One region of the Lactococcus muris genome, then DNA from elsewhere that is predicted to be linked to it. Evidence: predicted binding sites of a transcription regulator. Region 1 holds the regulator's gene; each other region holds the start of a gene.
The links. The regulator Rex, encoded in region 1, represses fermentation and respiration genes when NADH is low (regulators of the CRP and FNR family bind a similar motif). The targets are predictions, from matches to a motif close to TTGTGAANTANTTCACAA.

Region 1 (7,495 bases):
TGCTGATGTAATCTATGTTGCGAAAAACAAATCTCCTTTACTTATCGGTCTAGGAAAAGGCTATAACATGGTGTGCTCTGATGCAATGGCCATGATTCGTGAAACATCTGAATTTATGGAAATTCATGATAAAGAGCTCGTTATCTTGACTAAAGATAAGGCAGAGGTAATGGATTACGAAGGAAATACAGTAGAGCGTCAAAGCTATACAGCGGAACTTGACCTTTCAGATATTGGTAAAGGAACATATCCTTACTATATGCTCAAAGAAATTGATGAGCAACCAAGCGTGATGCGTAAACTCGTTTCTACTTATACGAATCAAGATGGAAAAGTTACTGTTGATGCAGACATTGTAAAAGCAGTTCAAGCAGCGGACCGCATCTACATCATCGCAGCTGGAACATCACTTCATGCAGGCTATGCTTCTAAACAAATCCTTGAAGAGCTGACAAATACACCGGTTGAACTTGGCCTTGCTTCTGAATGGGGTTATGGTATGCCATTATTGAGTGAAAATCCTTTGTTTATCTTCCTTTCACAATCAGGTGAAACAGCGGATAGTCGTCAAGTACTTGTAAAAGTAAATGAACTGGGTCATCCAAGCTTGACTGTAACAAATGTACCTGGCTCAACATTATCACGTGAAGCAACATACACAATGTTGATTGGTGCTGGACCTGAAATTTCAGTTGCTTCAACGAAAGCTTACACAGGGCAGATTGCAACTTTAGCTTTCTTAGCTAAGGCTGTAGGTGACGCCGACCAAAATCTTAAGGCGCTTGATTTCGATTTAGTCAAGGAAATTTCACTCGTTGCTCAATCTATCGAGTCCACGCTTTCAGAGAAAGAAATGATTTCAGACCTAGTAGCAAAACTGTTGCCAGAAGCGCGAAATGCTTTCTATATTGGTCGTAAACAAGATTACTTTGTTTCTATGGAAGCTAGCTTGAAACTAAAAGAAATTTCATATATCCAATGTGAGGGCTTTGCTGCTGGAGAACTTAAACATGGGACAATTTCTTTGATTGAAAATGGTACACCTGTGATTGCGCTGATTTCAAATAATGAAGAAGTTGCAGCACACACACGAGGAAATGTCATGGAAACAGTGGCACGTGGTGCATCAGCGATTACGATTGTAGAAGAAGCTGTAGCACGTGAAGATGATGATATTGTCATCAATAATGTTCACCCTTATCTTTCAGCTATTTCAATGGTTGTACCGACACAATTGATTGCTTACTATGCAACAGTACAACGTGGTCTTGACGTAGACAAACCACGTAATCTTGCTAAAGCCGTAACTGTTGAATAAGAAATTAATATTCTTAAGCGGCTAAGGTCTCAATAGTCAAACAGAAAAATGCTCAAGATGATGGCTTTCTATGCCACATTGAGCATTTTCTGTTTTTTTTTAGTTTTTTCTTCCCAGCGTATCTGTAATTATGGTTTCTTGAGGTTGTTTCTTAGTGTTTGGGACAAGTTAAAGAGTGAAGGGACAAACCTAGGGATTTATGGAGAAAATCCAAGTTCTGTGATAAAAGAAAAGGTGAATTTCAAGCGTTTTTTACGTACAGGTATATAGGGAGAAGACATGTATCAAGTAAGAGAAGATAATTATCCTATGAAACCCCGTGAACGTCTATTAGCTTTTGGCTCTGAAAAGCTGAATGAACAGGAACTTTTAGCTATTTTATTGAGAACAGGTAGTAAAAAAGAAAATGTCATGGAACTTGCAGCTCGTGTGCTGAGTGTTTTTGACAATTTAGAGGAGTTTCGCCGTGCTTCAGTGGGAGAGCTAAAGGAAATATCAGGTATAGGTCAAGTAAAAGCAGTTGAAATAAGAGCCATGATTGAGCTTGGAAAGAGGATTCATACAACACAAAGAAAGCGCTATGGGCAAGTGATGGGGTCTCAACAACTGGGGATGAGTTTGGTAGATGAGATGGCTTCTTTTGATCAGGAAAATTTAGTTGCTATTTACTTGGACAGTCAAAACCGTATCATTCAGAAAAAAACGATTTTCATCGGAGCAGTCAACCATTCAATTGCTCATCCACGTGAGATCTTGCATTATGCAATTAGAAATCTTGCTGTCGGAATTATTATTGCACATAATCACCCTTCAGGTATAACTCAGCCAAGTCCGCAGGATAAAGTCTTTACCAAGAAAATTAAGGAGGTTTGCGAAAACTTAGGCATTCATTTTTTAGACCACATTATTACAGGACACAATACCTATCTCAGCTTCAGAGAAGAGGGTCTATTGGACCATTAAAAAATATAGAGACAGAGTGTAAGACTACTGAAAAACTTATATTGTTTTGCTTAAATACAAGAACTTGTCGTATAAAAAAGTCGGGAAAAATGAATTTCCCGACTTTTTCAGCAGTTTATTCAAGTGCTGCTGTATTTTTTAAGTGATGTTTTGTGCATTGATACCCTCACACTTCAAGCAGTTCGGACAAACAAGCCATCTAGAAATTATCTGAGCTTTTTATTTGATATCCTTATGTGACATGAAGAACAAGAGGGTTTGAAGTTCTTTGGTTAAGTCAATAGATTGTACTACGACATCATCTGGTACATGCAGGCGTAAAGGTGAGAAATTAAGAATACCTTTGATTCCGGACTCTACTAAGATATCTGCAACTTCTTGAGCATTTTCTTTATTTACAGAAATAATCGCTGTTTTGATTTTTGAGTTTTTGACATGTTTTGAGAAATCTGCAATATCGTAGATAGGAACACCTGTAGCGCTCGTTGTACCTACGAGTGGATTTTCTGGTACATCATAAGCTTGGGTAACACGCATCTTATTGCGATTTTGGAATTGGTAGTTAATCAAGGCCCGTCCAAGATTGCCGACTCCTACAAGGGCAATATGGGTTTCACGGTCTTGTCCAAGTAGTTCTCCAAAAAAGTCACGCAAAGCACGTGTTTCATAGCCATAACCTCGCCGTCCCAGTTCACCAAAAAGTGAAAAATCTCGCCGAATCGTTGCTGCATCTACACCAATTTTTTCAGAAATAAGCTGCGAGTTTGTGCGCGTCACTTGTTCATCAACTAAAAGTTTGAACAAACGGTAGTATTGAGGCAAACGTTTTGCAGTTGCCTTAGGTAGTTGTTTATTAACTTGGGAGCCAGCCATGTTATCTCCTTTACATAGTCTTTGTGAATATTTTACTTTTTTTAGGATAAATTGTCAAACAATTCTTTCTGGATAATGCGAATTATTTTATAGTTCCCTTTTTATCCATGCTTGTCTCATAGAAGAAAAGGAAGAAAACAATGAAATGTGATAAAATAATAGCATGACCTACTATGAAAACTATATGGCTGGACACATCATACTTCCTCATGCTATGTTGGAGCATTTTGCTCAACTTTTCCCCTCAGCGGGGGACTTTTTGGTTTGGCTTTATCTGTATGAAAATCGTGACAGTGCGCCCAGTGAAATTGCTACAAAGATAGGAAAGAAACTTTCAGATGTTAACCACAGTATTGATAATTTGCAAGATTTTGGTTCTTTGAAAGTTACCTTATTGGAAATTTCAGGGGATGTAGAAACGATTTTTGATGTTACTCCTGCACTTAAAAAGCTGGATCAATTGGAAGGATTGACACCAAAAATTCAAGCAGAAGATACTTCTAATATACAAAACACGGGGCAACTTCAAGATTTAGTTAATATTTTTGAAGCAGAGATGGGTATGATTACACCAATGCAAAGTGAAGAACTGCGCAGCCTGCTTTTTGAAGATAATTATGATGCAGAGTTGATTAAACTTGCTCTTCGTGAAGCAGTCATTAATCGAAAAGTTTCGCTCAACTATATCAAAGCGATTTTGCGAAACTGGCGTAACGAAGGCTTAATGAGTACACAAGCTATTGAGCAGCGTAAAGCAGAGCGTGTAGAAGCTACACAGAACCAAAAAAATACAGATTTTTATATCCCAATGGATGGTCCTTGGAACGGAAAATAATATGCTAAGTAAGAAAAAATTTTTAGAAGCTTTAGATATCATTGTAAACATGTTTCCGGAAGCACACGGAGAGCTGGAGTGGGAAACACCTTTTCAACTTTTGATTGCAACTATCTTATCTGCACAAGCCACAGATAAGGGCGTAAATAAGGCGACACCAGGTCTTTTTGCGAAGTATCCTGACCCTAAAAGTTTGGCACAGGCAGACATTTCAGACGTTGAACAATGTATCCGAACAATTGGACTTTACAAAACGAAAGCGAAAAACATTGTAAAGACTTCTCAGATGCTGGTAGAAAACTTTAATAGCGAACTGCCAAAAGATAAAAAATTATTACAAACCTTGCCTGGTGTTGGCCGAAAAACAGCAAACGTCGTTCTGGGAGAAACTTATGGTATACCTGGAATTGCTGTTGATACCCATGTAGAACGGATTTCAAAGCGTTTAGATATCGTGTCACAGAAAGCCTCCGTTTTGGAAGTCGAAGAAAAGTTGATGAAGCTCATTCCTGAGGAACGCTGGGTGGAAAGTCATCATCACCTCATCTTTTTTGGACGTTATCATTGTACGGCGCGCGCACCAAAGTGTGAAGAATGTCCTGTCCTTGAATACTGTAAATTTGGAAAGAGAAACTTGAATGACTGAAGTAAAACTCTCAAAACGTCTACAAGCTGTTGCTGATCTCGTTAAATCTGACAGCCGTCTTTTGGATGTAGGCAGTGATCATGCTTATCTCCCAACCTATTTGATTCAGCAAAAAAAGATTGATTTTGCAATCGCAGGCGAAGTGGTTAAAGGCCCATTTCAGATTGCTAAAAATCATGTGTCTGAGCAGAACTTGCAAGATAAGATAGAGGTCAGATTAGCCAATGGTTTGGCTGCCTTTGAAGAAAGCGATGCTATCTCAAGTATCGTGATTGCGGGTATGGGTGGACTTTTAATTTCGGAAATCCTTGAAGAGGGTAAAGATAAATTGAGTCAAGTGGAGCAACTTATCTTGCAGCCCAATAATCATGAAGAAAGTCTTCGTTCGTGGCTTGTCGCGCATGATTTTGTAATTTCGTCAGAAAAGATTCTTCTTGAAGCAGGAAAAATCTATGAAATTATTGTGGCAGAGCATGGCACATCTGAGCTGAATGAAACAGAGCTTGAGTTTGGACCTTATCTTTCGCAAGAAAAATCAGAGGTCTTCCGTAAAAAATGGAATAAAGAGCTCAGTACTTTAAAGAAAATACTTGAACGACTTCCTGAAAACCATGAGAAACGCGCAGCTGTTCAAGCTAAAAAAGAAAAGATAGAAGGAGTCCTACAATGAAAATCAGAGATTTCATGGCCTTGTACGAAGAGTTTTGCTCGAAAGATTTAGCGGTTGAAGGAGATCCTGTAGGTTTACAGATTGGTTCACTTGATGCTCCGGTAAAAAAAGTTTTAGTTACTTTGGATATTCGAGAACAAACTGTTTTGGAAGCTATTGAAAAAGACGTGGATTTGATTTTAGCGAAACATCCTGTCATTTTCCGTCCCTTAGCGAATTTGACAGATGCGGACAGTCAGGAAAAGATAGTCCTTGACTTGGCGAAAGCCGGTATTGCTGTTTATACAAGTCACACCAATATTGATGTTGTTGATGGGGGACTTAATGATTGGTTCTGTGAGCTTTTAGAGATTAAGGATACAGAAATTTTATCCGAAGAAGGTTTGGGTCGTGTAGGTAATATTGAGCCGATGAGTTTGGCGGACTTTTCAGAGAAAATGAAAAAAACTTTTGCTTTAGACTATTTGCGTTTGGTGACTTATGACCGCTCATTAAGCCAGATGATTAAGCGTGTCGCTATTTGTGGTGGAAGCGGCGGTAAATTTTGGACAGAGGCTCAAGCTAAAGGTGCGGATCTTTACATTACAGGTGATATCTATTACCATGTTGGACATGACCAACTTTCGCAAGGGCTTGTCGGACTTGATCCCGGACATTACTTGGAGCATCTCTTTGTTCCAAAAGTTGCTGAAAAATTAGCCAGTTTTGCCACAGATGTTGAAATAATAGAAAGTAAAGTGAATACAAATCCTTTCTTTGATATTTAGCAAGTTAACAAAAAGCTTACTGTAATCAATTTCCGTGAAGTTGTTAAGGTGCTTGTCATTTAAACATCATTGGACTTTATCAAGCGGGTATGCTATCATGAAATCATGAAAAAATTCCAGAAAAATGAAATTATCCAAGGAAAAGTCGTTGACTTGACACACGAAGGACAAGGAGTTATCAAAGTAGATAACTTCCCTTTTTTTGTTGAAAATGCTTTACCTGCTGAAGAGATAAAAATGAAGGTTCTAAAAGTCGGGAAAAATTTTGGCTTTGGAAAGGTAGAAGAATGGCTCAGCCAATCTCCAGATCGTGTGCAGGATGTGAATGTGACCTATTTGCGCACAGGAATCGCTGACTTTGGTCATATGGCTTATCCTGCGCAGCTTCATTTTAAACGCCAACAGGTTGTCGATGTGCTTCGTAAAAATGCACATAAGCCAGATTTTCCGGTCCTCGAAACCTTAGGTGCAGAACAGGAAAGTCAATATCGCAATAAAGCGCAAGTACCTGTCCGTAGTGTGAAAGGACGGACAGAAACAGGATTTTTCCGTAAGAATTCTCACGATTTAGTTCCGATTCGTGATTTTTATATTCAAAATCCAGAAATTGATGACTTGGTTAATCAGGTGCGTGAGAGTTTAATACGGCTTAACATTCAACCCTATGATGAGAAAGCAAAGCGAGGTATTGTACGTAATATCGTGATTCGTCGAGGTTTCCATAGCGGTCAAATCATGCTCATCTTGGTTGTGACCGATGCTCAATTTGCTGGACTTTCTGAACTTATTACCGAATACGGTGATAAGGTTGACTCCTTCCAGCTTAGCATTAACAAGTCGACAGGAAATGCTATTTTTGGCTCGGAGTTCAAACTTCTGTCAGGTAAAGATTACATCACGGATAGCATGCTGGGTAAGGAATTTCAAATCTCAGCACGGGCTTTCTATCAAGTCAATACAGCACAAGCAGAGAAGCTTTATCAGTTGGCCTATGATTTCGCAGAGCTGAAAGCAGATGATGTTGTCATTGACGCGTATTCCGGTATCGGCACCATTGGACTTGGAATGGCGGACAAAGTCGCACAAGTCTACGGTATGGAAGTTATACCTGAAGCAGTTGAAAATGCCAAGGTCAATGCAGCTCTTAATGGTATCACAAATGCGCATTATGAAGTGGGTCCAGCAGAAGAAGTGATGCCCCGATGGTTGCAAGAGGGGATTCAGCCTGATCTTATCTTTGTTGACCCACCACGTAAGGGGTTAGATGAAAGCTTTATCAAAGCGGCAACAGCAACACAAGCACGCACTATCATCTATATTTCATGCAATCCAGCGACATTTGCACGTGATGTCGTGCACTTTGAAGAAGAAGGCTATCTTTTGGAAAAAGTGCAGCCGGTTGATCTCTTTCCGCAGACGAAGC
Region 2 (7,495 bases), on a different contig from region 1:
TGCTGTTGAAAGGTGTTAATCAGACTGTTCATATGTATTCACCTCCATACTTTTCAAGACATCTGTCAAGGGAGTATCACCTGAAAAATTATTGTCTGCAAGAGTTTTTTCAAGGTTTTTTAACTTATATCGAGAGAGATCTTGCTGATAGTCAGTAAAAAATTCAGCGACAAATGGATTAGCAGGTGCATTTAAAATCTCCTGTGGTTTACCAATTTGCTGGAGCCTGCCTTCTTTGAGTATAGCGATACGGTCAGCCATTGCCATTCCTTCAGACATATCATGTGTGACGAAAACCGTCGTGATTTGCAAAGTTTTTTGCAAGTCTTTAACAAGTTCTTGTAACTGCTTACGTGATATAGGGTCTAGGGCCGAAAAAGGCTCGTCCATTAAAATAATTTTAGGCTTGCAGGCGATAGCTCTTAGAATGCCAATTCGCTGTGCTTCACCTCCAGAAAGCTCATGGGGATAACGGTTGAGATACTTATCTGCGTCAAGCCCAACCAGTGGCAGAAGTTCAAGAACACGCCGACGGATTTCGCTTTTGCTCCAGCCTTTCATTGCAGGAATAATCCCGATATTTTCTAAAACAGTCATGTTAGGAAAGAGCGCTATCTGTTGAAGAACGTAGCCTATTTGTAGACGGAGCTCTCGTAAATTGATGGTTTGGATATCTTGTTTGTCAATAAAAATCTGTCCTTGATTTGGGTCAATCAACCGATTAATCATCTTAAGTAATGTTGTTTTCCCGCCGCCAGAAGAACCAGCAAGTACAAAAAATTCATGACTTTCAATAGAGAAGTTAATATCTGAAAGTACAGCCTTTTCTCCGTAGCTTTTGGTGACATTTTTGAATGTAATAGTCATAGCACAATTTTAACATTTTCTCTTTCACTTTTTTGCTCAAATGACTCACTCTTTCATTGAAAACTAAAAGAGTAAAAAGAAAAATCCTACTTGAGGATTTATTTAAAAGCATTTTCTAGTGTTTCAATGACCGCCAGAATTTGCTCATCTGAAACTAACTTTTCTTCACCGTGGACTAAAGAGTTATAGGCTGAATCATAAACACGACCGTAATCCCCAGAAACTGTCGGGATTGTCTTTGCGATACGATCGCCGTTTTGGTTATAATAAGTTAATTGTGCGAAGTCTTGAGGTGTATCGGCACCAAAACCTTCGTCTCCTGGAACTATTCCTGCCTTGAGATCATTTTCCTGCTGATCAACATGCTCTTTAATTAATGTTCCCCTAGAACCATAAATCACCCATTTTGGACGACTGACAGCAGCTAGTTCTGTGGCTTGCACAGTTGCTCGGAAATTTTTATAAATCAAGTTGACAGAGAAGTAGTCATCTGTAGCAACCGCGTCACGTGTAGAACGTACGTCGTATTGAACGGTTTCAGGTTTACCAAAGAGTGAAACCATCTGATCCACCAGATGGACACCATGGCCGTACCAAGCACCGTCGAAATTCTCTCCCAGACTTGCATCTGCTGGACGATAGTGATCCATTGTTACAGTTAGGTCAATCAAATTCCCTAAATAGCCTGTTTCCAAAACCTTTTTAACCGTCAGAAAATCGCTGTCAAAGCGGCGGTTTTGGAAAGGCATAAAGAAGAGATTTCTTTCTTTGGCAAGTGCAACCAGTTCTTTGGCCTGCTCTAAAGTTTCTACCAGAGGTTTATCGCAGATAACATTTTTTCCTCCAAGCAGCAGTTTTTTACTGGTTTCATAGTGGGCAGAACCGGGGGTGACAACAATAACTAAGTCAATGCTCTCGTCCTGAATAATGTCGTTAATATCTGTTGAGAAGACTGTACCATTTGCCTCAAGCACAGCTTGCTCAGGACGTTTGCCTAAGGTACGATTAACGATGCGCGAAATGTTGAAGTGGTCACGAATTTTAACGTAGGGGATGTGATAACGATTGGTTGATTTGCCAAAGCCGATATAGGCGATGTTTAATTTTTTCATGCTTTTTTCTCTTTTTTCTTTTGAGACAAATATTGTTTTTTTAATGCCTCAATTTTGGCTAATTTGTCAGTCTTAGTTTTTGAATTTTTTTCGTGGAATTTTTGGACAGCAGCTTGTCCCTTATAATCTAGCTGGTATTTTCCCATGACTTCCTTTCCTTAACTTTTAGTTTACTGGTCGGCGCTCAAAAGCATCAGACGAGATGCCTTTGCTTAGGATTTTTTTCGCCCACTCTTTCGCTGAAAACAGTGAATGATCTCGATAGTTTCCACACTCTTTTTCTGAAACACCAGGAACATCGTCCCAAGTAAAGCTATCTCCCGCAAGCTCTTCCAAAGAAGAAGTGATAACTTTGGCAATTTGTTCAGAACTGGGTTGGCCCCACATAATCATGTGGAAACCCGTGCGACAGCCAAACGGTGAGAAGTCAATCATACCATCAATACGATCGCGGATTAAACTTGCCATTGCGTGTTCAATGGTATGTAAGCCACTTGTTGGTATTTCTCCATGATTGGGCTGGATAAAGCGAACATCAAAGTTTGTGATGCTATCCCCTTTAGGTCCAGTTTCTGTCCCGATTAAACGTATATAGGGTGCTAAAACTTTTGTATGATCAAGTTGGAATGATTCGACTTCAGCCATTGTTTTTCTCCTTTTTCCTTATTATTTATGAACAGTAAAAAATTTTAACTTTTTATTTGATAATTTGTTCCTATTGTAGTGTTCTCATCTTTTAGGCTCTGCCTAAACAAACACCCTTATTATAACACATTCCAGCTTAAGTGTTTTTCATCTGGACTTTTTGCAGTTTTGATTATTGGATAAGACCAGCATGTATTGTTTCACGTAAAACAATGGCAGTGCATTTTAAAGGGGATTTCTTTGTCCAAGTTTTCCGAAAAAACTGTTGTATAATTACTAAATAGTTTTAACTTAAAAGAGAGAGATATTTAAAAAAGACGGGAGAATATACTTAAAAATAGTCTAAAATACTTGACGAGGGAAATACTGTGTTCTGTAATCAAGTAATACAGCAGGGTAAATTTCTCCTTTTTTCTGCTGCAGCAGAAGTTGTAAACGATTTGACTGCTGTTGATTAAAAAGGAACAAAGCAAGCCTTTGCACTATCTTTAGCAGATGTGGTAAAACTTTCCCAACCGAGCAGCGCATTTTCTAATCATGCGGAGCGTGTGACAGGTGGGCAAGGTGATAATCATGGCTGGTGGCTACGTACTCCTGGGATTTCAGGTGATGGCTGGCGTGTGGATGTTGCGGCTAATGGGCGGGCTGGTCAGCTTACTCGCACTGGTCATGTAGACCTTTCTTTAGCATTTATGGGCGTCCGTCCAGCACTTATTATCTACCAGCCAGAAGCTTAAAGAAATCATTTAGCCCTTCCTCTAAAATTCCTGCATTTCAGTGGTGAAACGGGTGAGATGCGGGAAACACCTGTTCTTTGTTCTTCCAACATCCGCGTTCTCCTTCTACACTTCCGAACCAAATTTTTTCGTCTCCTTTCATAAAGTGATAGAATAAAGCGAGAAGTAAAGAAAAGGAGAATTTATGGCACTTACAGAAACTTACACTCTTTCAAATGGTATGGAAATTCCCAAAGTTGGTTTTGGGACATGGCAATCAAAAGATGGCGAGGAGGCCTATCAATCGGTCAAAACGGCTCTAGAAGTTGGTTATCGTCATATTGATACAGCTGCCGTTTATGGCAATGAAGAATCCGTGGGACGTGCAATTAAAGACAGCGGGATTGCACGTGATAAATTGTTTATCACCACAAAGCTTTGGGATCTTGGAACAACTGAAGATGCAAGAGCGGCACTTGATGAAAGTTTAGAAAAACTCGGCTTAGACTATGTTGACCTTTATTTGATTCACTGGCCGAATCCTAAAGCCTTCCGCCCTAATTTTGCTGAACGAAACGCAGCTGTCTGGAAAGCGATGGAAGATGGCGTGAAAAATAATAAAGTGCGTGCGATTGGTGTGTCAAACTTCCATCCCCGTCATTTGGAACCATTACTTGAAGTTGCTGAGATAAAGCCTGTTGTTAACCAAATCATGGTCAACCCCTCAGATCAGCAAGAAGAGGTCGTTGCTTTTAATAAAGCACACGATATCTTGACAGAAGCTTACAGCCCACTCGGTACAGGCAAAATTTTTGCCATCACTGAACTTGCTGATATTGCAGATAAATATGAGAAAACAGTGGCACAAGTCGTTTTACGTTGGAGCCTACACAAAGGTTACCTCCCATTACCAAAATCTGTAACAGCAAGTCGTATCAAAGAAAATGCTGACATTTTTGATTTTGACTTGTCAGATGAAGACATAGCCTTTATCGACAGTCTTCATGGCAAAGCGGGCCTTGCTCGAAACCCAGATGAAGTCAATCATTAATAGGTATATCCTGAAAAAGTACACCAAATTGAAAGATTTGAGTGTCTTTTTTTATAATTTGCAGAATATGTACAATAAGAATAAGGGAATATTAAAAGAATGTTTTATTTTAAAAAAAATATTGCCAAAAGAGAATGAAAGCGCTATAATATACTTGATAAAATTTTCACAAAAGGAGAAACAATTAAGTATGAAAATTGGTGTAATTAAAGACCCAAAACAAGGTGAAGCACGTGTAGGGATGACCCCAGAAAACGCGAAAATTCTCGTTGAAGCAGGGAACGAAGTGCTTGTTGATAGAAATGCTGGTGCGGGTTGTGGTTTTACAGATGATCTTTACGAGGCAGCTGGAGCTCAAATCGTAGATACAGAAACTGCTTGGGAAGCGGAGCTCATCGTTAAAGTTAAGGAACCGATGGAATCTGAATATAAATACTTTAAACCAGGTCAAATTATCTGGGGCTTCCTTCATCTAGCAGCTAATAAAGCCTGTGTTGAAAAAATGATGGAGGTGGGTGTAACAGCTATTTCTGGTGAAAACATCTCCATCAATGGTGTTCTGGAGTTGCTCAAGCCAATGTCAGCTATTGCAGGACGACGTGCAGTAAACATTGGACAATATTACCTTGAAAAACAGCACGGCGGTGAAGGGATTCTCTTGCCAGGTATCGCGGGTATTGAAGCTGGTACCGTTGTTATTTTTGGCGGTGGAAATGCTGCAGAAAATGCTGCTGATATAGCAGTAGCTTTAGGCTGTAAAGTTATCATCATCGAACTTGGAGATGCTCGTATCGCGCAGCTTAAAGAGCGTTATGAAGGAAAAAACGTTGAGATTGTCAAGTCAACAACAGAAGCTTTAGAAGAGAATATCAAACTTGCAGATATCTTTATCTCAACAATTCTAATTCCAGGAGCCAAACCACCAAAATTGGTGAAAGAGTACATGGTCAAGTCAATGAAACCTGGTTCGGTCATTGTTGATATTGCTATAGACCAAGGAGGTACAGTGGAAACAATAGATCATGCAACGAATCATGCAGATCCTGTTTTCATTAAGCATGGTATTATTCACTATGCAGTACCAAATATGCCTGGTGCAACACCACGTACAGCGACCATTGCCTTAGCTCAAGGTAACCTTTCTTTCCTCAAAGAAATCTCTGTTAAAGGTCTGGATGAAGCATTGAAATCAAAAGAACTCCTTTCAGGCCTGAGTGTCTATAAGGGGAAAGTAGTTTCCAAGCCTCTTGCTGATTCAATAGATGTTACTTATACAGAATTTTAGAAAGGGTTTGAGGAAAGAGAAGATGACAAATTTAGCAAGTCTGCCTGTTACGATTAAAGATATAAAAAAGGCTCAAAATATTGTAAAACAGTATGCGCGTGAAACACCATTGATTCAGTCGATGTTCTTAACTGCTAAAACAGGTGGAGAGGTTTATTTGAAGCTCGAAAACATGCAGTTAACAGGCTCATTCAAATTCCGTGGCGCTTTTAATAAAATTGCGCAGTTGTCTGAGGAAGAAAAAGCGCGTGGTGTTATTGCTTGTTCAGCTGGTAATCATGCACAGGGTGTTGCTTTGACATCAAAACTTTTAGGAATTAAGAGCATCATTGTCATGCCAAAGGGCGCGCCACAGGCAAAAGTAGATGCCACACGTGGATATGGGGCAGAGGTGATGCTTGAAGGTGAGCAATTTGATGACTCCAAGGCTTTCTGTGAAGCCTATGCTAAGGAAAACAACATTACTTACATCCCACCTTATGATGATACAGAAGTAATGGCTGGTCAAGGAACAATAGGTCTGGAAATTTTGGATCACCTTTGGAACGTGGATACAGTTTTGGTTCCTGTAGGTGGCGGCGGCTTGATATCAGGTGTTGCTGTTGCCTTAAAATCTTTCAATCCAAATATTAAAGTTATTGGTGTACAAGCTGAAAATTGTCATGGAATGACAGCATCGTTTAGGGCACGTAAAAAAGTTTATCACGATGAAGCACCAACGATTGCAGACGGCTGTCACGTTGCTTATCCAGGCGAATTGACATTTGAGGTTGTTAACCAAATTGTTGACAATATGGTTCTGGTTTCAGAAGCAGAAATTGAGTTGGCGATTAAAGACCTTATTCAACGTACGAAAATCGTTGTAGAAGGTGCTGGCGCTCTTACAACTGCAGCGATTCTTGCGGGGAAAGTGGATGAATATGTGAAAGACAAGAAGGTTGTTTCCATTGTATCTGGTGGTAACGTTGACTTGGCACGTATAGAAGATATCGTTGATCACTTTCTGATTGCGAATGATGAAGAACAGTAAATCTTAACATCTTAATTATCCATAGGTAAAAAAGCTCTGTAATTCAGGGCTTTTTACGCATATTTCAGTCTTTTTTTAATTGTGCGATAAATTACTTGAAATCACAAAGTTAACAAGATTGTATAATTTAAATTAAAATATGAGCAAACAGTCCAAAAAATCTTGCAAGAGTTTTTGAAAAGTGTTAAACTAATTGTAAACGGTTACAGGAAATGTAGCCGAAAAGTGAAAGAAGGTTGTAAAAATGACTTCAAAAGTTTTAACGGAGTTCCTCGAAAATGGGCTTGGAAACCTAAAAGAAAAAGGTTTGCTCAACACAATTGACGTGCTAGATAGCGCCAATGGCCCAGAAATTACAGTTGCAGGCAAGAAGATGATTAACCTTGCCTCAAACAATTATTTGGGGTTTGCTACACGGCCTGAACTTATTCAGGCAACAAAAGATGCAACAGACAAGTATGGAGCTGGTGCAGGGGCTGTACGTACAATTAATGGAACGCTTGATATTCATATTGAGCTTGAGAAGACCATTGCCGAGTTCAAAGGTACTGAAGCTGCGATAGCTTTTCAGTCTGGCTTCAATTGTAACATGGGAGCCATCAGTGCAGTTATGAAAAAAGGAGATGCCATCCTTTCAGACGAGCTTAACCATGCTTCAATTATTGATGGCTGTCGTCTCTCAGGGGCTAAGATTATTCGTGTTAAACACCAAGACATGGCTGATCTTGAAGCGAAAGCAAAAGAGGCAACAGAATCAGGCGAATATAATAAAGTAATGTACATCACAGA
Region 3 (7,495 bases), on a different contig from region 1:
TATTTAAACTCATTTTTAAATACAAAGTTTCACTCTTTATTATAGCACATTATATTTGTTTTTACATCACTTTTCTACATTTTTTAGAATACATGCAATATAAGAATACTGGCTTGTCAAAGCCTACTCAAACAATGGAAGGAAGAAAAAAGAGCAGCCTCTAAAGCCACCCCTCCTTTTTAGAAATTAAGCAAGTCCTGCTGCTTCCGCAACTTCTGCTGCAAAATTATTTTCAGCCTTCTCGATACCTTCGCCAACTTCATAGCGTACAAAGGCTACTACTTTAGCACCTTTAGATTCAAGGAAAGCTTCTACAGTTTTACTGTCATCCATGATGTAGAGTTGGCCAAGAAGCGTGTAGGCTTGGTCAACTTTAGTGTTGTCGATAATGTATTTTGCAAGTTTACCTGGAATGATTTTACCTAAGATTGCTTCTGGCTTACCTTCTGCCAAAAGTTCTTCTTTCATTTCTGCTTCAGCCTTAGCAAGAACCTCTTCAGTCAACTGGCTGCGTGAACCGTATGCAAGATGTGGAAGCATTGGTTTGTTAACCAATTTGCGGCTTTCGTTGTCTTCATCGATTTTGTGGTTCATTTTAGCTAACTCATCGTGAACAAACTCAGCGTCCAATTCTTTGTAAGAAAGAACAGTTGGGTTCATCGCAGCGATATGCATTGCAACAGCCTTAGCAAGCTCTGCATCACCACCTTCAATAACTGCGACTACACCAATACGCCCTTGGTTGTGTTGGTAAACACCAAATGTTTGCTCATCTGTTTTTTCGATAAGTTGGAAACGACGGAATGAAATTTTTTCACCAATTGTCGCTGTTGCTTGTGTATAAGAATCTTCAAGACTGATGCCCTCTGCAGTTGTCAAAGCTAAAGCCTCTTCATTAGTTGCAGGTTTTTTCTCTGCAATAAGTTCAGCTGTTTCTTTTACGATAGCAACGAATTGTTCGTTTTTAGCAACGAAGTCTGTTTCTGAGTTCAACTCGATAAGTGCTGCAGTATTACCATTTACGGCGATACCTGTCAAGCCTTCAGCGGCGATACGGTCAGCTTTTTTCTCAGCTTTAGCAATACCTTTTTCACGAAGAAGCTCAGCGGCTGCTTCCATATTTCCATCAGTTTCAACAAGTGCACGTTTAGCATCCATGATACCTGCACCAGTTTTTTCGCGCAATTCTTTAACTTGAGCTGCTGTTACTGCCATTGTATAATTCTCCTAATTATTATATTTTATAAAAAAACAGGGAGGCGTAGGGCCTCGCCTGTATTATTCATTACAAATTATTTGCCTTCAACGATTTCAGCAAGTTCTTCAAGTGACTCTTCTGAAGCTGCAGTATCTTTCGCTGTAAGTTCTTCTTCTGCTGCATCTTCACCTTGACGCCCTTCGATGACAGCATCAGCCATTTTAGCAGTAATCAACTTAACTGCACGGATAGCATCATCGTTTGCTGGGATAATAACGTCGATTGGATCTGGGTCAGCATTTGTATCAACCATAGCTACAACTGGAATTCCCAATTTTTGAGCTTCTTGGATAGCGATTTGTTCATTGTGTGGGTCAACAACGTACATCACATCTGGGATGCGAGGCATGTCAGCAATACCACCGATGAATTTTTCAAGACGTTCGCGTTCTTTGTTCAAAAGGACAACTTCTTTCTTAGGTAAAACATCGAAAGTTCCGTCTTCTTCCATTTTGTTGATTGCTTTAAGGCGTGCCACACGTTTTTGGATAGTGTTCCAGTTCGTAAGCATACCACCAAGCCAACGGTGATTTACATAGTATTGACCAGCACGAAGTGCTTCTTCTTTAACAGCTTCTGAAGCTTGTTTTTTAGTACCAACAAAAAGGACTACAGCACCTTCAGCTGAAGCGTTACGTACATAGTTGTAAGCATCGTCAACAAGTTTAACTGTTTTTTGAAGGTCGATAACGTGGATACCGTTACGTTCTGTAAAGATGTATGGTTTCATCTTTGGGTTCCAACGGCGCGTTTGGTGACCGAAGTGAACACCAGCTTCAAGAAGTTGTTTCATTGAAATAACTGACATATTAATGTCTCCTTTTAAAATAGTTTTTCCTCTTTTGACTCTCACCCTATGCCGCTACACCTGTGCACTACGACATCGTCAAGTCAAAATGTGAGATTATCGCCCGAGAGCAACAGTAATATTATATACTAATCTTCCTCATATTGCAAGTCCTCTTTTTTACCTAAGTTTCTCGTAGATGCATAAAACGTGAGAGATTTAACTTCCTGAAAACGCTCCTTTATGATAAAATAATTATACGAATATTAAATGTAAAAGGAGCTAAACTATGCGGGAAAAAATTCTAGTGGGTGGATATACTAAACGTGAATCAAAGGGAATATACAGTTTCGACTTAGATGTTGTCAAGGAAGAACTTTCTAATCTAAAAGAAGTTGCACATGTTCAAAATGCGACCTATATTGCTCTAGATAGAAAGAAACAGCATCTCTATAGCTGTGCTGCAGATGAAAATGGTGGTGGCATCGCCGCTTTAACTTATAAAAGGGGGAAAGCAGAACTTTTAAATTATGTCACGAGTGTTGGAGCCCCTCTTTGTTATGTTTCTGTTGACGATAAACGCGGTCTTGTTTATGGTGCCAACTATCATCTGGGAGAAATTCGTGTCTATAAAATCCAAAAAAATGGTTCACTCCTTTTAACAGATACTGTAAAACATGAAGGGGAAGGCTCAAACGGACACCCAGGTCAAGAACGCCCACATGTTCACTATGCAGATCTTACACCAGATGGTCGCTTGGTTACTTGTGATTTAGGAACGGACGAAATCACTGTATATGACGTTGTGGGGGAAGATGGCAAGCTTTCTATCGCTACCCTATATCGCATGCCTACTGGAACTGGCGTTCGTCACCTGACCTTCCACCCTAACGGTAAAGTTGCTTATGCTATTGGTGAATTTTCTTCCACTGTAACAGTGCTTAGCTACAATGAAGAAAAAGGACGTTTTGCAGCTCTAGAAACCCTCAGTACACTGCCTGCTGATTTTGAGGGTGTCAAAAGCGCTGCTGCGCTGCGTCTTTCATCTGATGGTAAATTCCTCTATGCCTCAAACCGCGGGCATGATTCAATCGCTGTCTTCAGTGTCAGTCCTTTAGGAACGAAAATTACTCTGGAAGACATTGTAAAAACAGAAGGTAAAACACCTCGCGACTTTAACTTCAATAGCACAGAAGACTTTATTATCGTGGCCCATCAAGACAGCGATAACCTTAGTCTTTTCCGCCGCAATCGTACAACAGGACTACTTACACTGAAACAAAAAGATTTTTATAGTCCAGAAGGCACTTGTGTCCTTCCAACCCTCTAAACCAAACCGCCAAATAAGGCGGTTTTTCTATCATTAAAATGTGAATATTATTTCGCTAACACAACATTGTATTTTTTTGCACAATACAATTTGACACCGCGTTCAAACTTTGTTAAAATAATAACGTGATAAATTTCACAAAGGAGAAATTTTATATGACAACCCCAAACACAAAGACGAAGAAAGAAATAACAGCAACTGATAAGGCTGTACTCTTAGAAAAAGCAGAGCAATACACAGATACTCTTGTGAAAAAAGCCCATCAAGCCGCTCTGCATTTTGAAGGTTATACTCAAGCACAGGTTGATAAAATTGTTGCAGCTATGGCTTTGGCAGCTAGTGAGCATTCTCTGGAACTCGCTCACGAAGCACATAAGGAAACTGGTCGCGGCATTGTTGAAGACAAGGATACTAAAAACCGCTTTGCTTCAGAGTCTGTTTATAACTCAATAAAAAACGATAAAACTGTTGGAGTAATTAGCGAAAACAAGGTTAACGGTTCAGTTGAAATCGCAGCTCCTCTTGGTGTCCTTGCCGGGATTGTGCCTACGACTAACCCTACCTCAACAACTATCTTCAAATCACTTTTAACGGCAAAAACACGCAACGCTATCGTTTTTGCCTTCCATCCACAAGCTCAAAATTGCTCTTCACATGCTGCACGTATCGTCTATGATGCTGCTCTGAAAGCAGGAGCTCCAGAAAACTTTATCCAATGGATTGAAGAACCTAGTCTCTATAATACAACAGCACTCATACAGAATCAGGGTATTGCTTCAATCTTAGCCACAGGTGGTCCAGGAATGGTTAATGCCGCTCTGAAATCTGGTAATCCTTCACTAGGAGTCGGTGCAGGTAATGGTGCTGTCTTTGTTGATGCAACCGCAAATGTCGATCGCGCTGTTGAAGACCTTCTGCTCTCTAAGCGTTTTGACAATGGCATGATTTGTGCCACAGAAAATTCTGCTGTTATTGCTGAAGAAATTTATGATGAGTTTCTTGAAAAACTCCAGGCACACGGTGCTTATAAAGTACCTAAGAAAGACTATAAAGCAATTGAAAAATTTGTCTTTGTTGAACGTGCTGGCGAAGGCTTTGGTGTAACGGGTCCTGTTGCTGGACGTCCTGGACCTTGGATTGCTGAACAAGCTGGCGTAAAAGTCCCTAAGGGCAAAGATGTCCTACTCTTTGAACTTGATGAAAAAAATATCGGAGAAGCACTGTCCTCTGAAAAACTCAGTCCACTTCTGTCCCTCTACAAATCTACCTCACGTAAAAATGCTATCGAAATCGTTCAAAAACTTTTAGACTATCAGGGCGCAGGGCACAATGCTGCCATCCAAATTGGTGCTCAGGATGATCCATTTGTTAAAGAATATGCAGATGCCATTGGTGCTGCACGTATCTTGGTTAACCAGCCTGACTCTATTGGCGGTGTTGGCGATATTTATACTGATGCAATGCGTCCATCATTGACGCTCGGAACTGGTTCATGGGGTAAAAATTCAATTTCACACAACTTGAGTACATATGATCTATTGAATATTAAAACAGTGGCACGTCGTCGTAATCGCCCACAATGGGTTCGTCTGCCAAAAGAAATCTACTACGAAAACAACTCAATCTCTTATTTGCAAGAAATGCCTGATATAAAACGTGCCTTTGTTGTCACAGATCACGGGATGTTACAGTTTGGCTTTGTTGATCACATGCTTGAGCAACTCGCTGTTCGTGACACACAGGTACAAACAACTATCTACGGTTCTGTAAAACCAGACCCTACATTATCTCAGGCAATCGAGATTGCACGTCAAATGGATGACTTCAAACCAGATACCGTTATTGCTCTTGGTGGTGGTTCTCCGCTTGATGCAGCCAAAATCGGCCGTTTGATTTATGAGTATTCCGTTCGCGGGGAAGTTGACCTTAATGACGATATCGCATTGAAAGCCCTTTTTGAGCAACTGGCCCAAAAATTCATCGATATCCGTAAACGTATCGTCAAATTCCCACATCAAGACCAAACTCAACTGGTATGTATTCCAACTACTTCGGGGACAGGCTCTGAGGTAACACCATTTGCTGTCATCACTGATGACGAAACACATGTTAAATATCCCTTAGCGGATTATCAACTTACACCTCAAGTGGCCATTGTTGACCCTGAGTTTGTTATGACTGTGCCAAAACGTACAGTCGCTTGGTCAGGTATCGATGCACTCAGTCATGCACTCGAATCTTACGTTTCAGTCATGGCTTCAGACTATACTAAACCTCTATCACTTCGTGCAATCAAATTAATCTTTGAAAATTTAACCACTTCTTACCACTATGACCCTTCAAAACCTTCCAAAGAAGGACAGATGGCACGCGCAAATATGCACAACGCTGCAACCTTAGCTGGTATGGCTTTTGCTAATGCATTTCTCGGTATCAACCACTCCTTAGCGCACAAAGTCGGCGGCGAGTTTGAATTGCCACATGGTTTAGCTATTGCTATCGCTATGCCGCACGTTATCAAATTTAACGCTGTAACAGGAAATGTTAAGCGTACACCATATCCACGTTATGAAATCTATCGTGCCCAAGAAGACTACGCCGAAATTGCACGCTATATTGGTTTAACAGGCAAAGACAATGCCGAACTGGTTGACAAGCTTATTAAGGAAATCAAGAAATTGACAGACAGCATTGATATTGATATCACACTTTCAGGTAATGGTGTCGATAAAAACCATTTAGAACGCGAACTTGATAAGTTAGCAAACCTTGTTTACGATGACCAATGCACACCAGGTAACCCACGTCAACCAAGTATTGATGAGCTTAAAGCGCTCTTGCAAGACCAATATTAAACCAAAAAAAGCTGTTATCCACAGCTTTTTTTAGTTTATTTGGTCGCTATAACATTTAGTGTGGCTACTCACCACGAAAAACATTGTAGCTCCCGAATTTCTCCGCTTTCTCTACAAAAAGTGGCAATAAATTTTCAGCTACCACCATAGAGTACACAGAACCTATTTTTCAAGATAATCTAGGGCCTCTTGGATGGTCTTGACAGGTACGATTTTCATGTCTGTATTCAACTTTTTAGCTGCTGCTACGGCATCTGTATAGTTATTCGTTGTACCAGAGGCTTTTGCCTGTTCAGCTGTTTCATCTGGGCAGAGGAAGATTTTAGCTCCCTCTTGACTGGCTGTTGCAACCTTTTTATCAACGCCACCAATCTGACCGATACTTCCGTCTTCGTTTATCGTCCCAGTACCTGCTATTTCTCTGCCTCGCCGCAAATCTTTGCCCGTAATCTGACTATAGATTTCCAGAGTAAACATCATTCCAGCGCTTGGACCACCAATCGAGCCTGCATCAATTTTTACTTGAGGATGAGTTACAACCTCTGTATGATCAACCAAGCCGATACCAATGCCCGTCTTGCCATTGCTCAACTTAATATATTTTCCAGTTGCTTCATGTTGGCTACCATCCATCCGTGTATATTTAATTGTTACATTATCGCCCACCTTTTGTTGAGCAACATATTTTATCATGTCTGCTGAAGACTTGAATGTTTTACCATTAACTTCTGTTATCGTATCAGAAAGCTGCAGGTCATTTTTAAAAGTTGAATCCTCACTTATGCTAAGTACGTAAACTCCTTGGTACTTCATTTCATAAGGCTTCCCCGCCAGCTTGAAAGCTTGATAAATCGCAGTATTTTGCGCAGTCTGCATATAAAATTGATTAACCAAGTCAAATTGCTGGTTTGTCAATCCTCCTGTCATTTCTTGGCTACTTAAAACAGTAGCAAATGGATCAGACATCGAATAAAGCATATTCGCCGCATTAGCTCGAACCATTTCAACCGTAGTCAGGTAGAAATTTCCTTTATGTTCATCCTTTGTCCCTGAAACTTCAACCATTTGATTGACCGGTATTGCTCCACCTGGTTGCTCAATGTAATACGGCAAAGGGAAAAACAGCCCTATGATAAATACAAGCGGAATTCCTATAGATAAAAAAAGTTTGAGCTTACGTTTATTTTTGACATCTTCATTTTTCATTTGATTTTTTTCCATTCAGTGCTTTAATAACATTTTCTGGCAGCCATTGGCTTAGGTCT
Region 4 (7,495 bases), on a different contig from region 1:
ATGTGAACTATAAAGGTATATCAAGTTCAAAAAGGTCATGGAGTGAGGAGGAAAAGCAATGCAAAAGATTGTTGAAATAAAAAACTTGCAGAAAAATTTTGGTAAATTTCAAGCTTTGAAGAATGTTACATTAGATGTGAATGCCGGAGAAGTTTTGGGCTATATTGGTCCCAATGGTTCAGGAAAATCAACAACGATTCGTGTTTTGCTGGGGATTATTAAAAAGAGTGGAGGTTCAGCCACAATATTTGGTAAAGATGTGTGGACGGATGCCATTGAGATTCATAAGAAAATTGCTTATGTGCCTGGCGATGTCTATCTTTGGCCCAATCTTTCTGGGGGCGAGATTATTGACCTTTTCTTGAAGTTACATGGTCATGCAGATTTAAAAAAACGTGATGAGCTTATCAAGAAGTTCGAACTTGATCCAAAGAAAAAGGCGCGTAGCTATTCCAAAGGAAACCGTCAGAAGATAGCCTTAATTGCGGCCTTAGCCACGGATGCTGAACTTTATATATTTGACGAGCCAACCAGTGGTTTGGATCCCTTGATGGAATCGGTTTTCCAAGCTGAAGTCCAGCGTCTCAAAAAAGCGGGGAAAGCCATTATTTTGTCCAGCCATATCTTATCTGAAGTCGAACGTCTAGCAGATCGTGTTGCTGTTATTCGAAAAGGAGAAATCGTTGAAACAGGGTCACTTGATGATTTACGTCATTTGACACGTGATACTTTTAAAGTCGAAACTAATCAAGCGCCAGAAGCGTTGCATGGATTAGAGGGTGTCCATGATTTGCACCGCAATGGCAATAAGGCTGTTTTTCAGGTAGACTCGGATAAAACGGATGTTATCTTAAAAACCTTACTTAAGTATGGGGTGAAGAAGTTAGAGTCTACACCACCAACTTTAGAAGAGCTTTTCATGCATCATTATGAGTAGGAGGTGAACGCTATGGACAAACCTTTAAATAAAACCTTTAGTATGCTGGGGGCTTTACTCAAGAGAGATTGGCTAAAACTTGTCTTTTGGATAGTTGGTGTGCTGGCCTTTGCAGCGTCGGGAGTGGGTAAATTCGAGCTTATCATGCAGACTGACAGTCAACGAGAAACCATGTTTAATGTTTTTCAGGGACCAGCTATGACGGCATTGTTCGGTCCTATGACGGTCGCTCAAGGTAAAGATTTTACCGCGGATGCAGCTTATGGCACGACCATGCCTTTAATTACGGCAATAACATTCGCTGTTGTTGCGATTATCTATGTTATCAATCGTACACGAAAAGAAGAAGAAGATGGAATCGCTGAAGTTTTTCGCTCTTTTCAAGTCGGAAAATTAGCCAATACGACAGCTCTTGTTATTGAACTCTTTGTTTTACAAGTCTTGATTACGGGGGTTCTGGCGACTTCAATCCAGTTGCAAAATATTCCGGGTATGACTTCTTTTAGCGAAAATCTCTTGTTTGCCTCTGCTATAGGCGTCCAAAGTTTACTTTGGGGCTTGTTCGCTCTTGCCTTTGCGCAAATCTTTTCCGACTCAGGCAGTGCTAAAGGTGCTACTTTTGGCTTGCTTGGTTTGCTCTATCTTGTTCGTATGGGAACAGACACACAAAATGTAAATTGGGGCTATTGGAACCCCTTAAGTTGGTCATATCTGACCAGTCCCTATGTCAAAAATCATTGGCTTCCTCTCTTCCTCGCTCTAGGATTGAGCCTTGTTCTTCTCGCTCTTGCTTATTTTCTTGAAATTAGACGAGATGTCAATGCGGGCTATATTCCGGAGGTGAACGGTAAAGCGCATGCTTCTAAAAGCTTACTCAGTTTTACAGGACTTACACTTCGACAACAACGTACAGCCAGTATCGGTTGGATTTTTGGGCTTTTTGTGCTGGGAATCACCTATGGGTCAATGATTGACCAAATCAGCGGTTTTGTTGAATCCAGTCCAACCATATCCAAACTCTTTAACATTGACCCTCATCTGGCAAACGAAACCAGCAGGGCGGCAAGTAAAGCCATGATTGAAAGCTTTATGTCAACAATATTTATGATTTGTGCGGTAATGGTTGCTTGCTTTGCGGTTACTTCACTGATGCGGATGGTAACAGAGGAACGAAAAAATCGACAAGAACTACTTTATGCCATGCCGATTAGCCGTTATAAAGTTTATGTAACTTATATGATTATCTCTTGGATATTAGGCGCTCTTGCTCAGTTTGCTGTTGTGCTTGGCATCTATCTCTCCCAAGCCAATAATGACAATGCGTTCAGTTTTGCTAAAGTAGCTGCAGCGGGGATGTCTTGGACTGTTGGGATTTTCTTTGTCCTTGGGATTTTAGGCTTTCTAATGGCCGTGCTTCCACGTTTTAGCGCGCTGATCTGGGTTTATCTCGGCTTTGCGTTCTTCATGAGTTATATTGGCAACATATTGAATCTCCCCGCTTGGTTAAATAATTTTAATATTTTCCACCATATTTCAAGACTTCCGGTCGAAACAATGAACTGGGGCAATTTTGTATTTATACTTGCTTTAGCAGTAATATTTGCTCTGATTGGCATGTTTATTTATCGGCAACGTGACTTGATTGGCGATTAATTAAAAAATAGTCCATCTGGACTATTTTTTTAATTGATGATAGCGATTGTACCAAATGTCAACATACTCCTTGGAGAAAGGTCCACGTTCATTATTTATCCAATCAACAAGAATTTTTACATTTTCTTTCAAAATGTAGTCAATCTCAGGAGAGTAGTTCATTTGTTTCCTGTGACGTTCATATTCCTCAACGTCTAGGAGTTTTTTCTCGCCATCTTTAAATACTTTTACATCGAGATCATAGTCGATGTATTTCAGGGCCTCATTGTCCAAGACAAAAGGGCTCGCAAGGTTGCAGTAATAGCTGACGCCTTCCTCACGAATCATAGCAATGATGTTAAACCAAAACTTTTTGTGGAAATAAACGATTGCAGGTTCACGTGTGACCCAACGACGGTCGTCTGACTCGGTTACAAGTGTGTGGTCATTTACACCAATAATTGAATTTTCATTTGTTTTCAGTATCATCGTATCTCGCCAGGTACGATGTAAACTGCCATCATGTTTATAGCTTTGAATCGTGACAAGGTCGCCTTCTTTCGGAAGATTCAAGGCTTCACCAACTTTCCAAAATTCAAAGTTCTCGCTTATCATTATAGCATAATATTCAAAAAGTTTCTGAACTCAGCTTGGCAGTTCAAAAAAACTTAAGCTACTAAGAAACTCCTTTGACAGATTCTGTTCACGATAATTTTGCCAGCTATCAAGCGACCTGATTGCCTGATATCTTTTACGCAAATGATAGTGTTCTTCTATCTGATATTCGGGATAATCTTGGAGGAAATCGCTGACCATTTGCCATTCGTAAGTATAACCTAAAGGGCGTGAGTGATAGGTAATCCCGTCTATAGTTTGAGTAGAAATCCGATGATGCGCATGACCAAAGACGACATCTGTAATTTGAGGATACTGGGTAAAAAGTTGGTGGAAAGCTTGAGAGCCAAGATAAGCATTGAAGCGTTCAAACTTTTTATAAGCTGTATTAATAGAAAAAGCTTTATGTGGGACAAAATGCATGGCTATGATGATACGGCCGTCAAAGTTTAAGCTTTGTAAAATCTTTTCCAAGGTGTGAAGACTTTTTTTAGTCGTTAGTGGATCGTTATATTTGCGCTGGATTTTGCGGTCAAAATAAAAATTATTTTTAAAGGCAAGAATATTATCGTAAGAATAATTGTCAGCAAGAGAGTAGTCATACCAGCCATGAAAAGCTATGAGGAGACTATCACCAAAATATTTGAGAGAAAAGTCTTGTGCGTTGATTTCTTCTTCAGATAAATGTACCATGTCGTGATTCCCAAGATTGTGACTAATGTCGAAAACAGTAGATAATTTATCGAAAAAGGGCTTGGTGATTTTTTTATAGTCATTGGACATATCGCCTGCAAAGTGCAAATCTGTTACATCCTGACTCTGTAAAGTATCAACTAAAACCTTGATTTCAGTATCTGTAAATTCATTAACATCTAAATGCAAATCTGAAAGCAGTGCTAATTTTTTCATAGTTAAATTATAACAGAAGCGCAAGACAAGTTCTAATCGTCCCAACTGAAAATTTAACCGCTGCACCAATGCTAACGTTTTCATTAGTTAATGAAAGACTATCCTGCTGAACATTTAGCCCACTTTGAATTTTGAGGGCAGAAAAATGACAAAAAAGCAATGAAAAAGAGCTGATTTTCCAGTGATTTCGTCCCAAATGCTGTGCAGAACCTACTCTATTCCGTTAAAATATCTCATTTTTATATAAAATTACGTTCATAAGGTTGTCATAATAAAATAAAGGTCAGCCTAGAGTCCTAATGATAATTTTGACATAATGGAAGAGACTAAAATTATTATTAGAAATTACATAGGTTGTATATGAAGAATACAGTAAAAATATTTCAAGGGATTTCAAGAATTCTCTTATTCGTTGTTGGTTTAGCATTGCTCTCAGGCGCTCTCGTTTTTACTGGGGTTCATATGGCCAACAAAAATGTTATAAAAACAGAAGTAAGTGGCATTATTGTCCGAGGTGATGAGGGTTTTAAAGAGGTCAATTATACCTTTGAGGGTATAGAATATCAAGTACGCCCTTTGGACACTTATTTTAGGAAACTTGGAACGATAGATGATAAAATAAAAGTTTATGTGGATAATAATCGTCCTGGGCGTGCCTTTTTAACTTATCATGGGGATGGATTGATGCGAACAGCTGGTATATTGGCAGGATGGGGCTTGCTTTTACTCATTATTTTGCTGGGAGAAAGACAGCTGATGAGTCGCATGCGAAAGCTAGAGGAGCTTGCTGATAAAGAAGAAAATGGAACTACTCTTTCGTAAGAGGAGTTTTTTTATTATGGTTTCTAGCCAATTTTGTTCTGATAGGGGCAGCAAGAAAAAGTCCGTTGAGCGGTATTTGACTTAAAACAAACTTTGTTCATTAAAAAACAAGCGCATTGCTTAAAAAGAAAATGGAGCTATGCTACTATAGGAACATGACTATCTTACACAATAAAATTTCAAATAAAGAATTAAAAGAGCGTTTGGCAGCTGAAACAGAGCCTCGCACCACGCTTTCTTTTTATAAATATTTTAATATCAGTGCCCCTCAACAATTTCGTGATGATTTGTATAAAAAATTTGAGGAATTGAAAGTTTTCGGGCGTATTTATATCGCTGCTGAAGGAATCAATGCTCAAATCAGCCTACCAACTGCAAATTTAGAGGCTTTCAAGACCATACTTTATCAAGCTGCGCCTGAATTGGATGGGATTCGTCTTAATTATGCAATTGCTGACGATAGACAATCCTTCTGGGTACTGCGAATGAAGGTTCGCGACAAAATCGTTGCAGACGGTATTGACGATCCGACATTTGATCCTTCAGATGTAGGGCATTATCTTAAGGCAGAAGAAGTTAACGAAATGCTTGGAAAAGAAGACACAATATTTGTGGACATGCGCAATCATTATGAGTATGAAGTGGGGCATTTTAAGGATGCATTGGAGGTTCCATCTGCAACGTTTCGGGAACAATTGCCCATGGCTGTCGACATGTTGAAAGAGGACAAAGATAAAAATATTGTAATGTACTGTACGGGTGGTATTCGATGTGAAAAAGCCAGTGCTTTTATGAAGCACAAGGGCTTTGAAAATGTTTACCACATTGAGGGCGGCATTATTGAATATACACGCAAAGCAAAAGAGCAGAATCTCCCGATTGAATTTATTGGCAAAAATTTTGTCTTTGATGAACGTATGGGAGAACGTATCACGGATGATATTCTTTCGACATGTCCTCAATGTGGTGAAGCTTGCGACAGACATACAAACTGTAAAAATAAAGCTTGTCATCGCTTGTTTATTCAGTGTTCAAACTGTGCAGAGCGCTTTGAGGGCTGTTGTTCACAAAGCTGTGCGGAAGAACTCCACCTGCCAGATGAAAAGATAAAGGTGCTGATAAGAGAACGTGCAGCCGACCCAACTTTTTTTACTAAAAGAAGGGGCTAAAAGCAAAGAGTTATATAGGCAGCAAGAAACTGATTTTAGGTAAAACAGCAAAACAAAAACGCTTAACCACATTTTAATGGCTTAGGCGTTTTTTCTTACTGCAAAATATTGGGACTATTCTTTTCACCAAGGACCACTCTGAACAGTGCTCCCAATATTACCAGAGGTATTGGTCCACATAAAGCTTCTTCAAGGAGCTCACTTGTAGTCTTTCAAAACCCATTCATTAATCGCATGGGCCACACCAGACTCGGCGTTAGACTTAGTGACATATTTGGCGATTTTTTTCAGTTCCTCCTTACCATTCTCCATAACAACAGGATTTCCCACAGCTTCAAGCATAGAACGGTCGTTTTCTTGATCTCCAATAGCCATGAGCTCATCAACATCTAGGAAAAGCTTCTTGGCTAAATGCAAGACGGCATTCCCCTTGCTCGCCTTTTTATTCATAAATTCTAAATAGAAAGGTGTTGACTTCACCATGTTATAACGTTCAAAAAACTCAAAAGGCAAGTAAGCAATGGCATTATCTAAAATATCAGGTTCATCAATCATCATCACCTTAGCAATTTCAAGCGCAGCAATCTCTTCGGGTTGACGGAAGTAAAGAGGCATGTTGACTAATGATGCTTCGTGCACAGTGTATTTTCCGATATCACGATTACTTGTATAAATCCCTTTTTTCGTAATAGCATGCATATGGACACCAATCTTGCGTGCCGCGGCATCGATATCCAAGACGTCCTCAGCTTCCAAAGTTTCCATGATAAATTCTTCCCCCGTTGCACGCTGGACTAGGGCACCATTATAGGTAATGACATAGTCACTGTAGTCTGTCAATTCAAGTTCTTCAAGAATATTCTGAACACCCATGAGTGGACGGCCTGTGGTGATAACAACTTTTACTCCAGCGGCCTTTGCATCAGCAATCGCTTGCTTAACTTCAGGTGTAATTTTACGGTCAGGGTCCAACAAAGTACCGTCGATGTCAATAGCAATAAGTTTAATCATTTGTTTTTTCTCTTTTCTAATTTGATTTAAAGATTTGTACGGATCAATTGGTTAAATTCAGGATTTTTCAGCATGACTTTCGGAAAATAAAAGCGACTGTTTCCGTGAATTGTACCAGCAAGACTAGCAACGATAGGTGATACTTCGGAAAGTTCAGTCAAGCTGCCATCTTTCTGTAATATTTCAATTTGAGTGCGTGGTTTGTTAGAATTTGGACGATAGAAGTCATAAGGCAAGTCAAAGTTGTTATGTGTACCTGTAAAATAATGTGGATCAAATCCTTCTTTTTCAACAAGTTCTCGCAGCTGATCCAAAAGAGGAGCCTCTGAGCTAAAGAGATCAAGTTGTTGTTCTTGATCTTGGGTAAATTCCATTGATTTGAGCAAATGGCGATTGATGT

Region 2: a site for Rex is predicted at 4,546-4,563, ahead of ACGHCK_RS06780 (alanine dehydrogenase). Genes of this name have one in related genera too.
Region 3: a site for Rex is predicted at 3,499-3,516, ahead of adhE (bifunctional acetaldehyde-CoA/alcohol dehydrogenase). Genes of this name have one in related genera too.
Region 4: a site for Rex is predicted at 5,009-5,026, ahead of trhO (oxygen-dependent tRNA uridine(34) hydroxylase TrhO). Genes of this name have one in related genera too.

Annotation. Positions count from the first base shown of each region.
Region 1 covers NZ_BAAFQO010000002.1:133,059-140,553, forward strand. The annotation lists gene glmS (glutamine--fructose-6-phosphate transaminase (isomerizing)) at 1-1,318, shown strand, start outside; gene radC (RadC family protein) at 1,598-2,281, shown strand; gene ACGHCK_RS01875 (redox-sensing transcriptional repressor Rex) at 2,501-3,154, opposite strand; gene ACGHCK_RS01880 (DnaD domain-containing protein) at 3,318-3,989, shown strand; gene nth (endonuclease III) at 3,991-4,635, shown strand; gene ACGHCK_RS01890 (tRNA (adenine(22)-N(1))-methyltransferase) at 4,628-5,305, shown strand; gene ACGHCK_RS01895 (Nif3-like dinuclear metal center hexameric protein) at 5,302-6,072, shown strand; gene rlmD (23S rRNA (uracil(1939)-C(5))-methyltransferase RlmD) at 6,178-7,495, shown strand, end outside.
Region 2 covers NZ_BAAFQO010000009.1:83,376-90,870, reverse strand. The annotation lists gene ACGHCK_RS06815 (ABC transporter permease/substrate-binding protein) at 1-32, opposite strand, end outside; gene ACGHCK_RS06810 (ABC transporter ATP-binding protein) at 16-867, opposite strand; gene ACGHCK_RS06805 (Gfo/Idh/MocA family oxidoreductase) at 966-1,979, opposite strand; gene ACGHCK_RS06800 (hypothetical protein) at 1,976-2,125, opposite strand; gene ACGHCK_RS06795 (S-ribosylhomocysteine lyase) at 2,145-2,624, opposite strand; partial or broken gene ACGHCK_RS06790 (hypothetical protein) at 3,107-3,361, shown strand; gene ACGHCK_RS06785 (aldo/keto reductase) at 3,546-4,391, shown strand; gene ACGHCK_RS06780 (alanine dehydrogenase) at 4,582-5,676, shown strand; gene tdcB (bifunctional threonine ammonia-lyase/L-serine ammonia-lyase TdcB) at 5,699-6,706, shown strand; gene ACGHCK_RS06770 (glycine C-acetyltransferase) at 6,951-7,495, shown strand, end outside.
Region 3 covers NZ_BAAFQO010000012.1:67,024-74,518, reverse strand. The annotation lists gene tsf (translation elongation factor Ts) at 187-1,215, opposite strand; gene rpsB (30S ribosomal protein S2) at 1,293-2,066, opposite strand; gene ACGHCK_RS08225 (lactonase family protein) at 2,335-3,375, shown strand; gene adhE (bifunctional acetaldehyde-CoA/alcohol dehydrogenase) at 3,531-6,230, shown strand; gene ACGHCK_RS08215 (SepM family pheromone-processing serine protease) at 6,393-7,436, opposite strand; gene coaD (pantetheine-phosphate adenylyltransferase) at 7,426-7,495, opposite strand, start outside.
Region 4 covers NZ_BAAFQO010000004.1:117,602-125,096, forward strand. The annotation lists gene ACGHCK_RS03775 (ABC transporter ATP-binding protein) at 59-937, shown strand; gene ACGHCK_RS03780 (ABC transporter permease) at 950-2,590, shown strand; gene ntdP (nucleoside tri-diphosphate phosphatase) at 2,612-3,142, opposite strand; gene ACGHCK_RS03790 (metallophosphoesterase family protein) at 3,215-4,093, opposite strand; gene ACGHCK_RS03795 (hypothetical protein) at 4,454-4,915, shown strand; gene trhO (oxygen-dependent tRNA uridine(34) hydroxylase TrhO) at 5,071-6,084, shown strand; gene yidA (sugar-phosphatase) at 6,283-7,095, opposite strand; gene ACGHCK_RS03810 (HD domain-containing protein) at 7,122-7,495, opposite strand, start outside.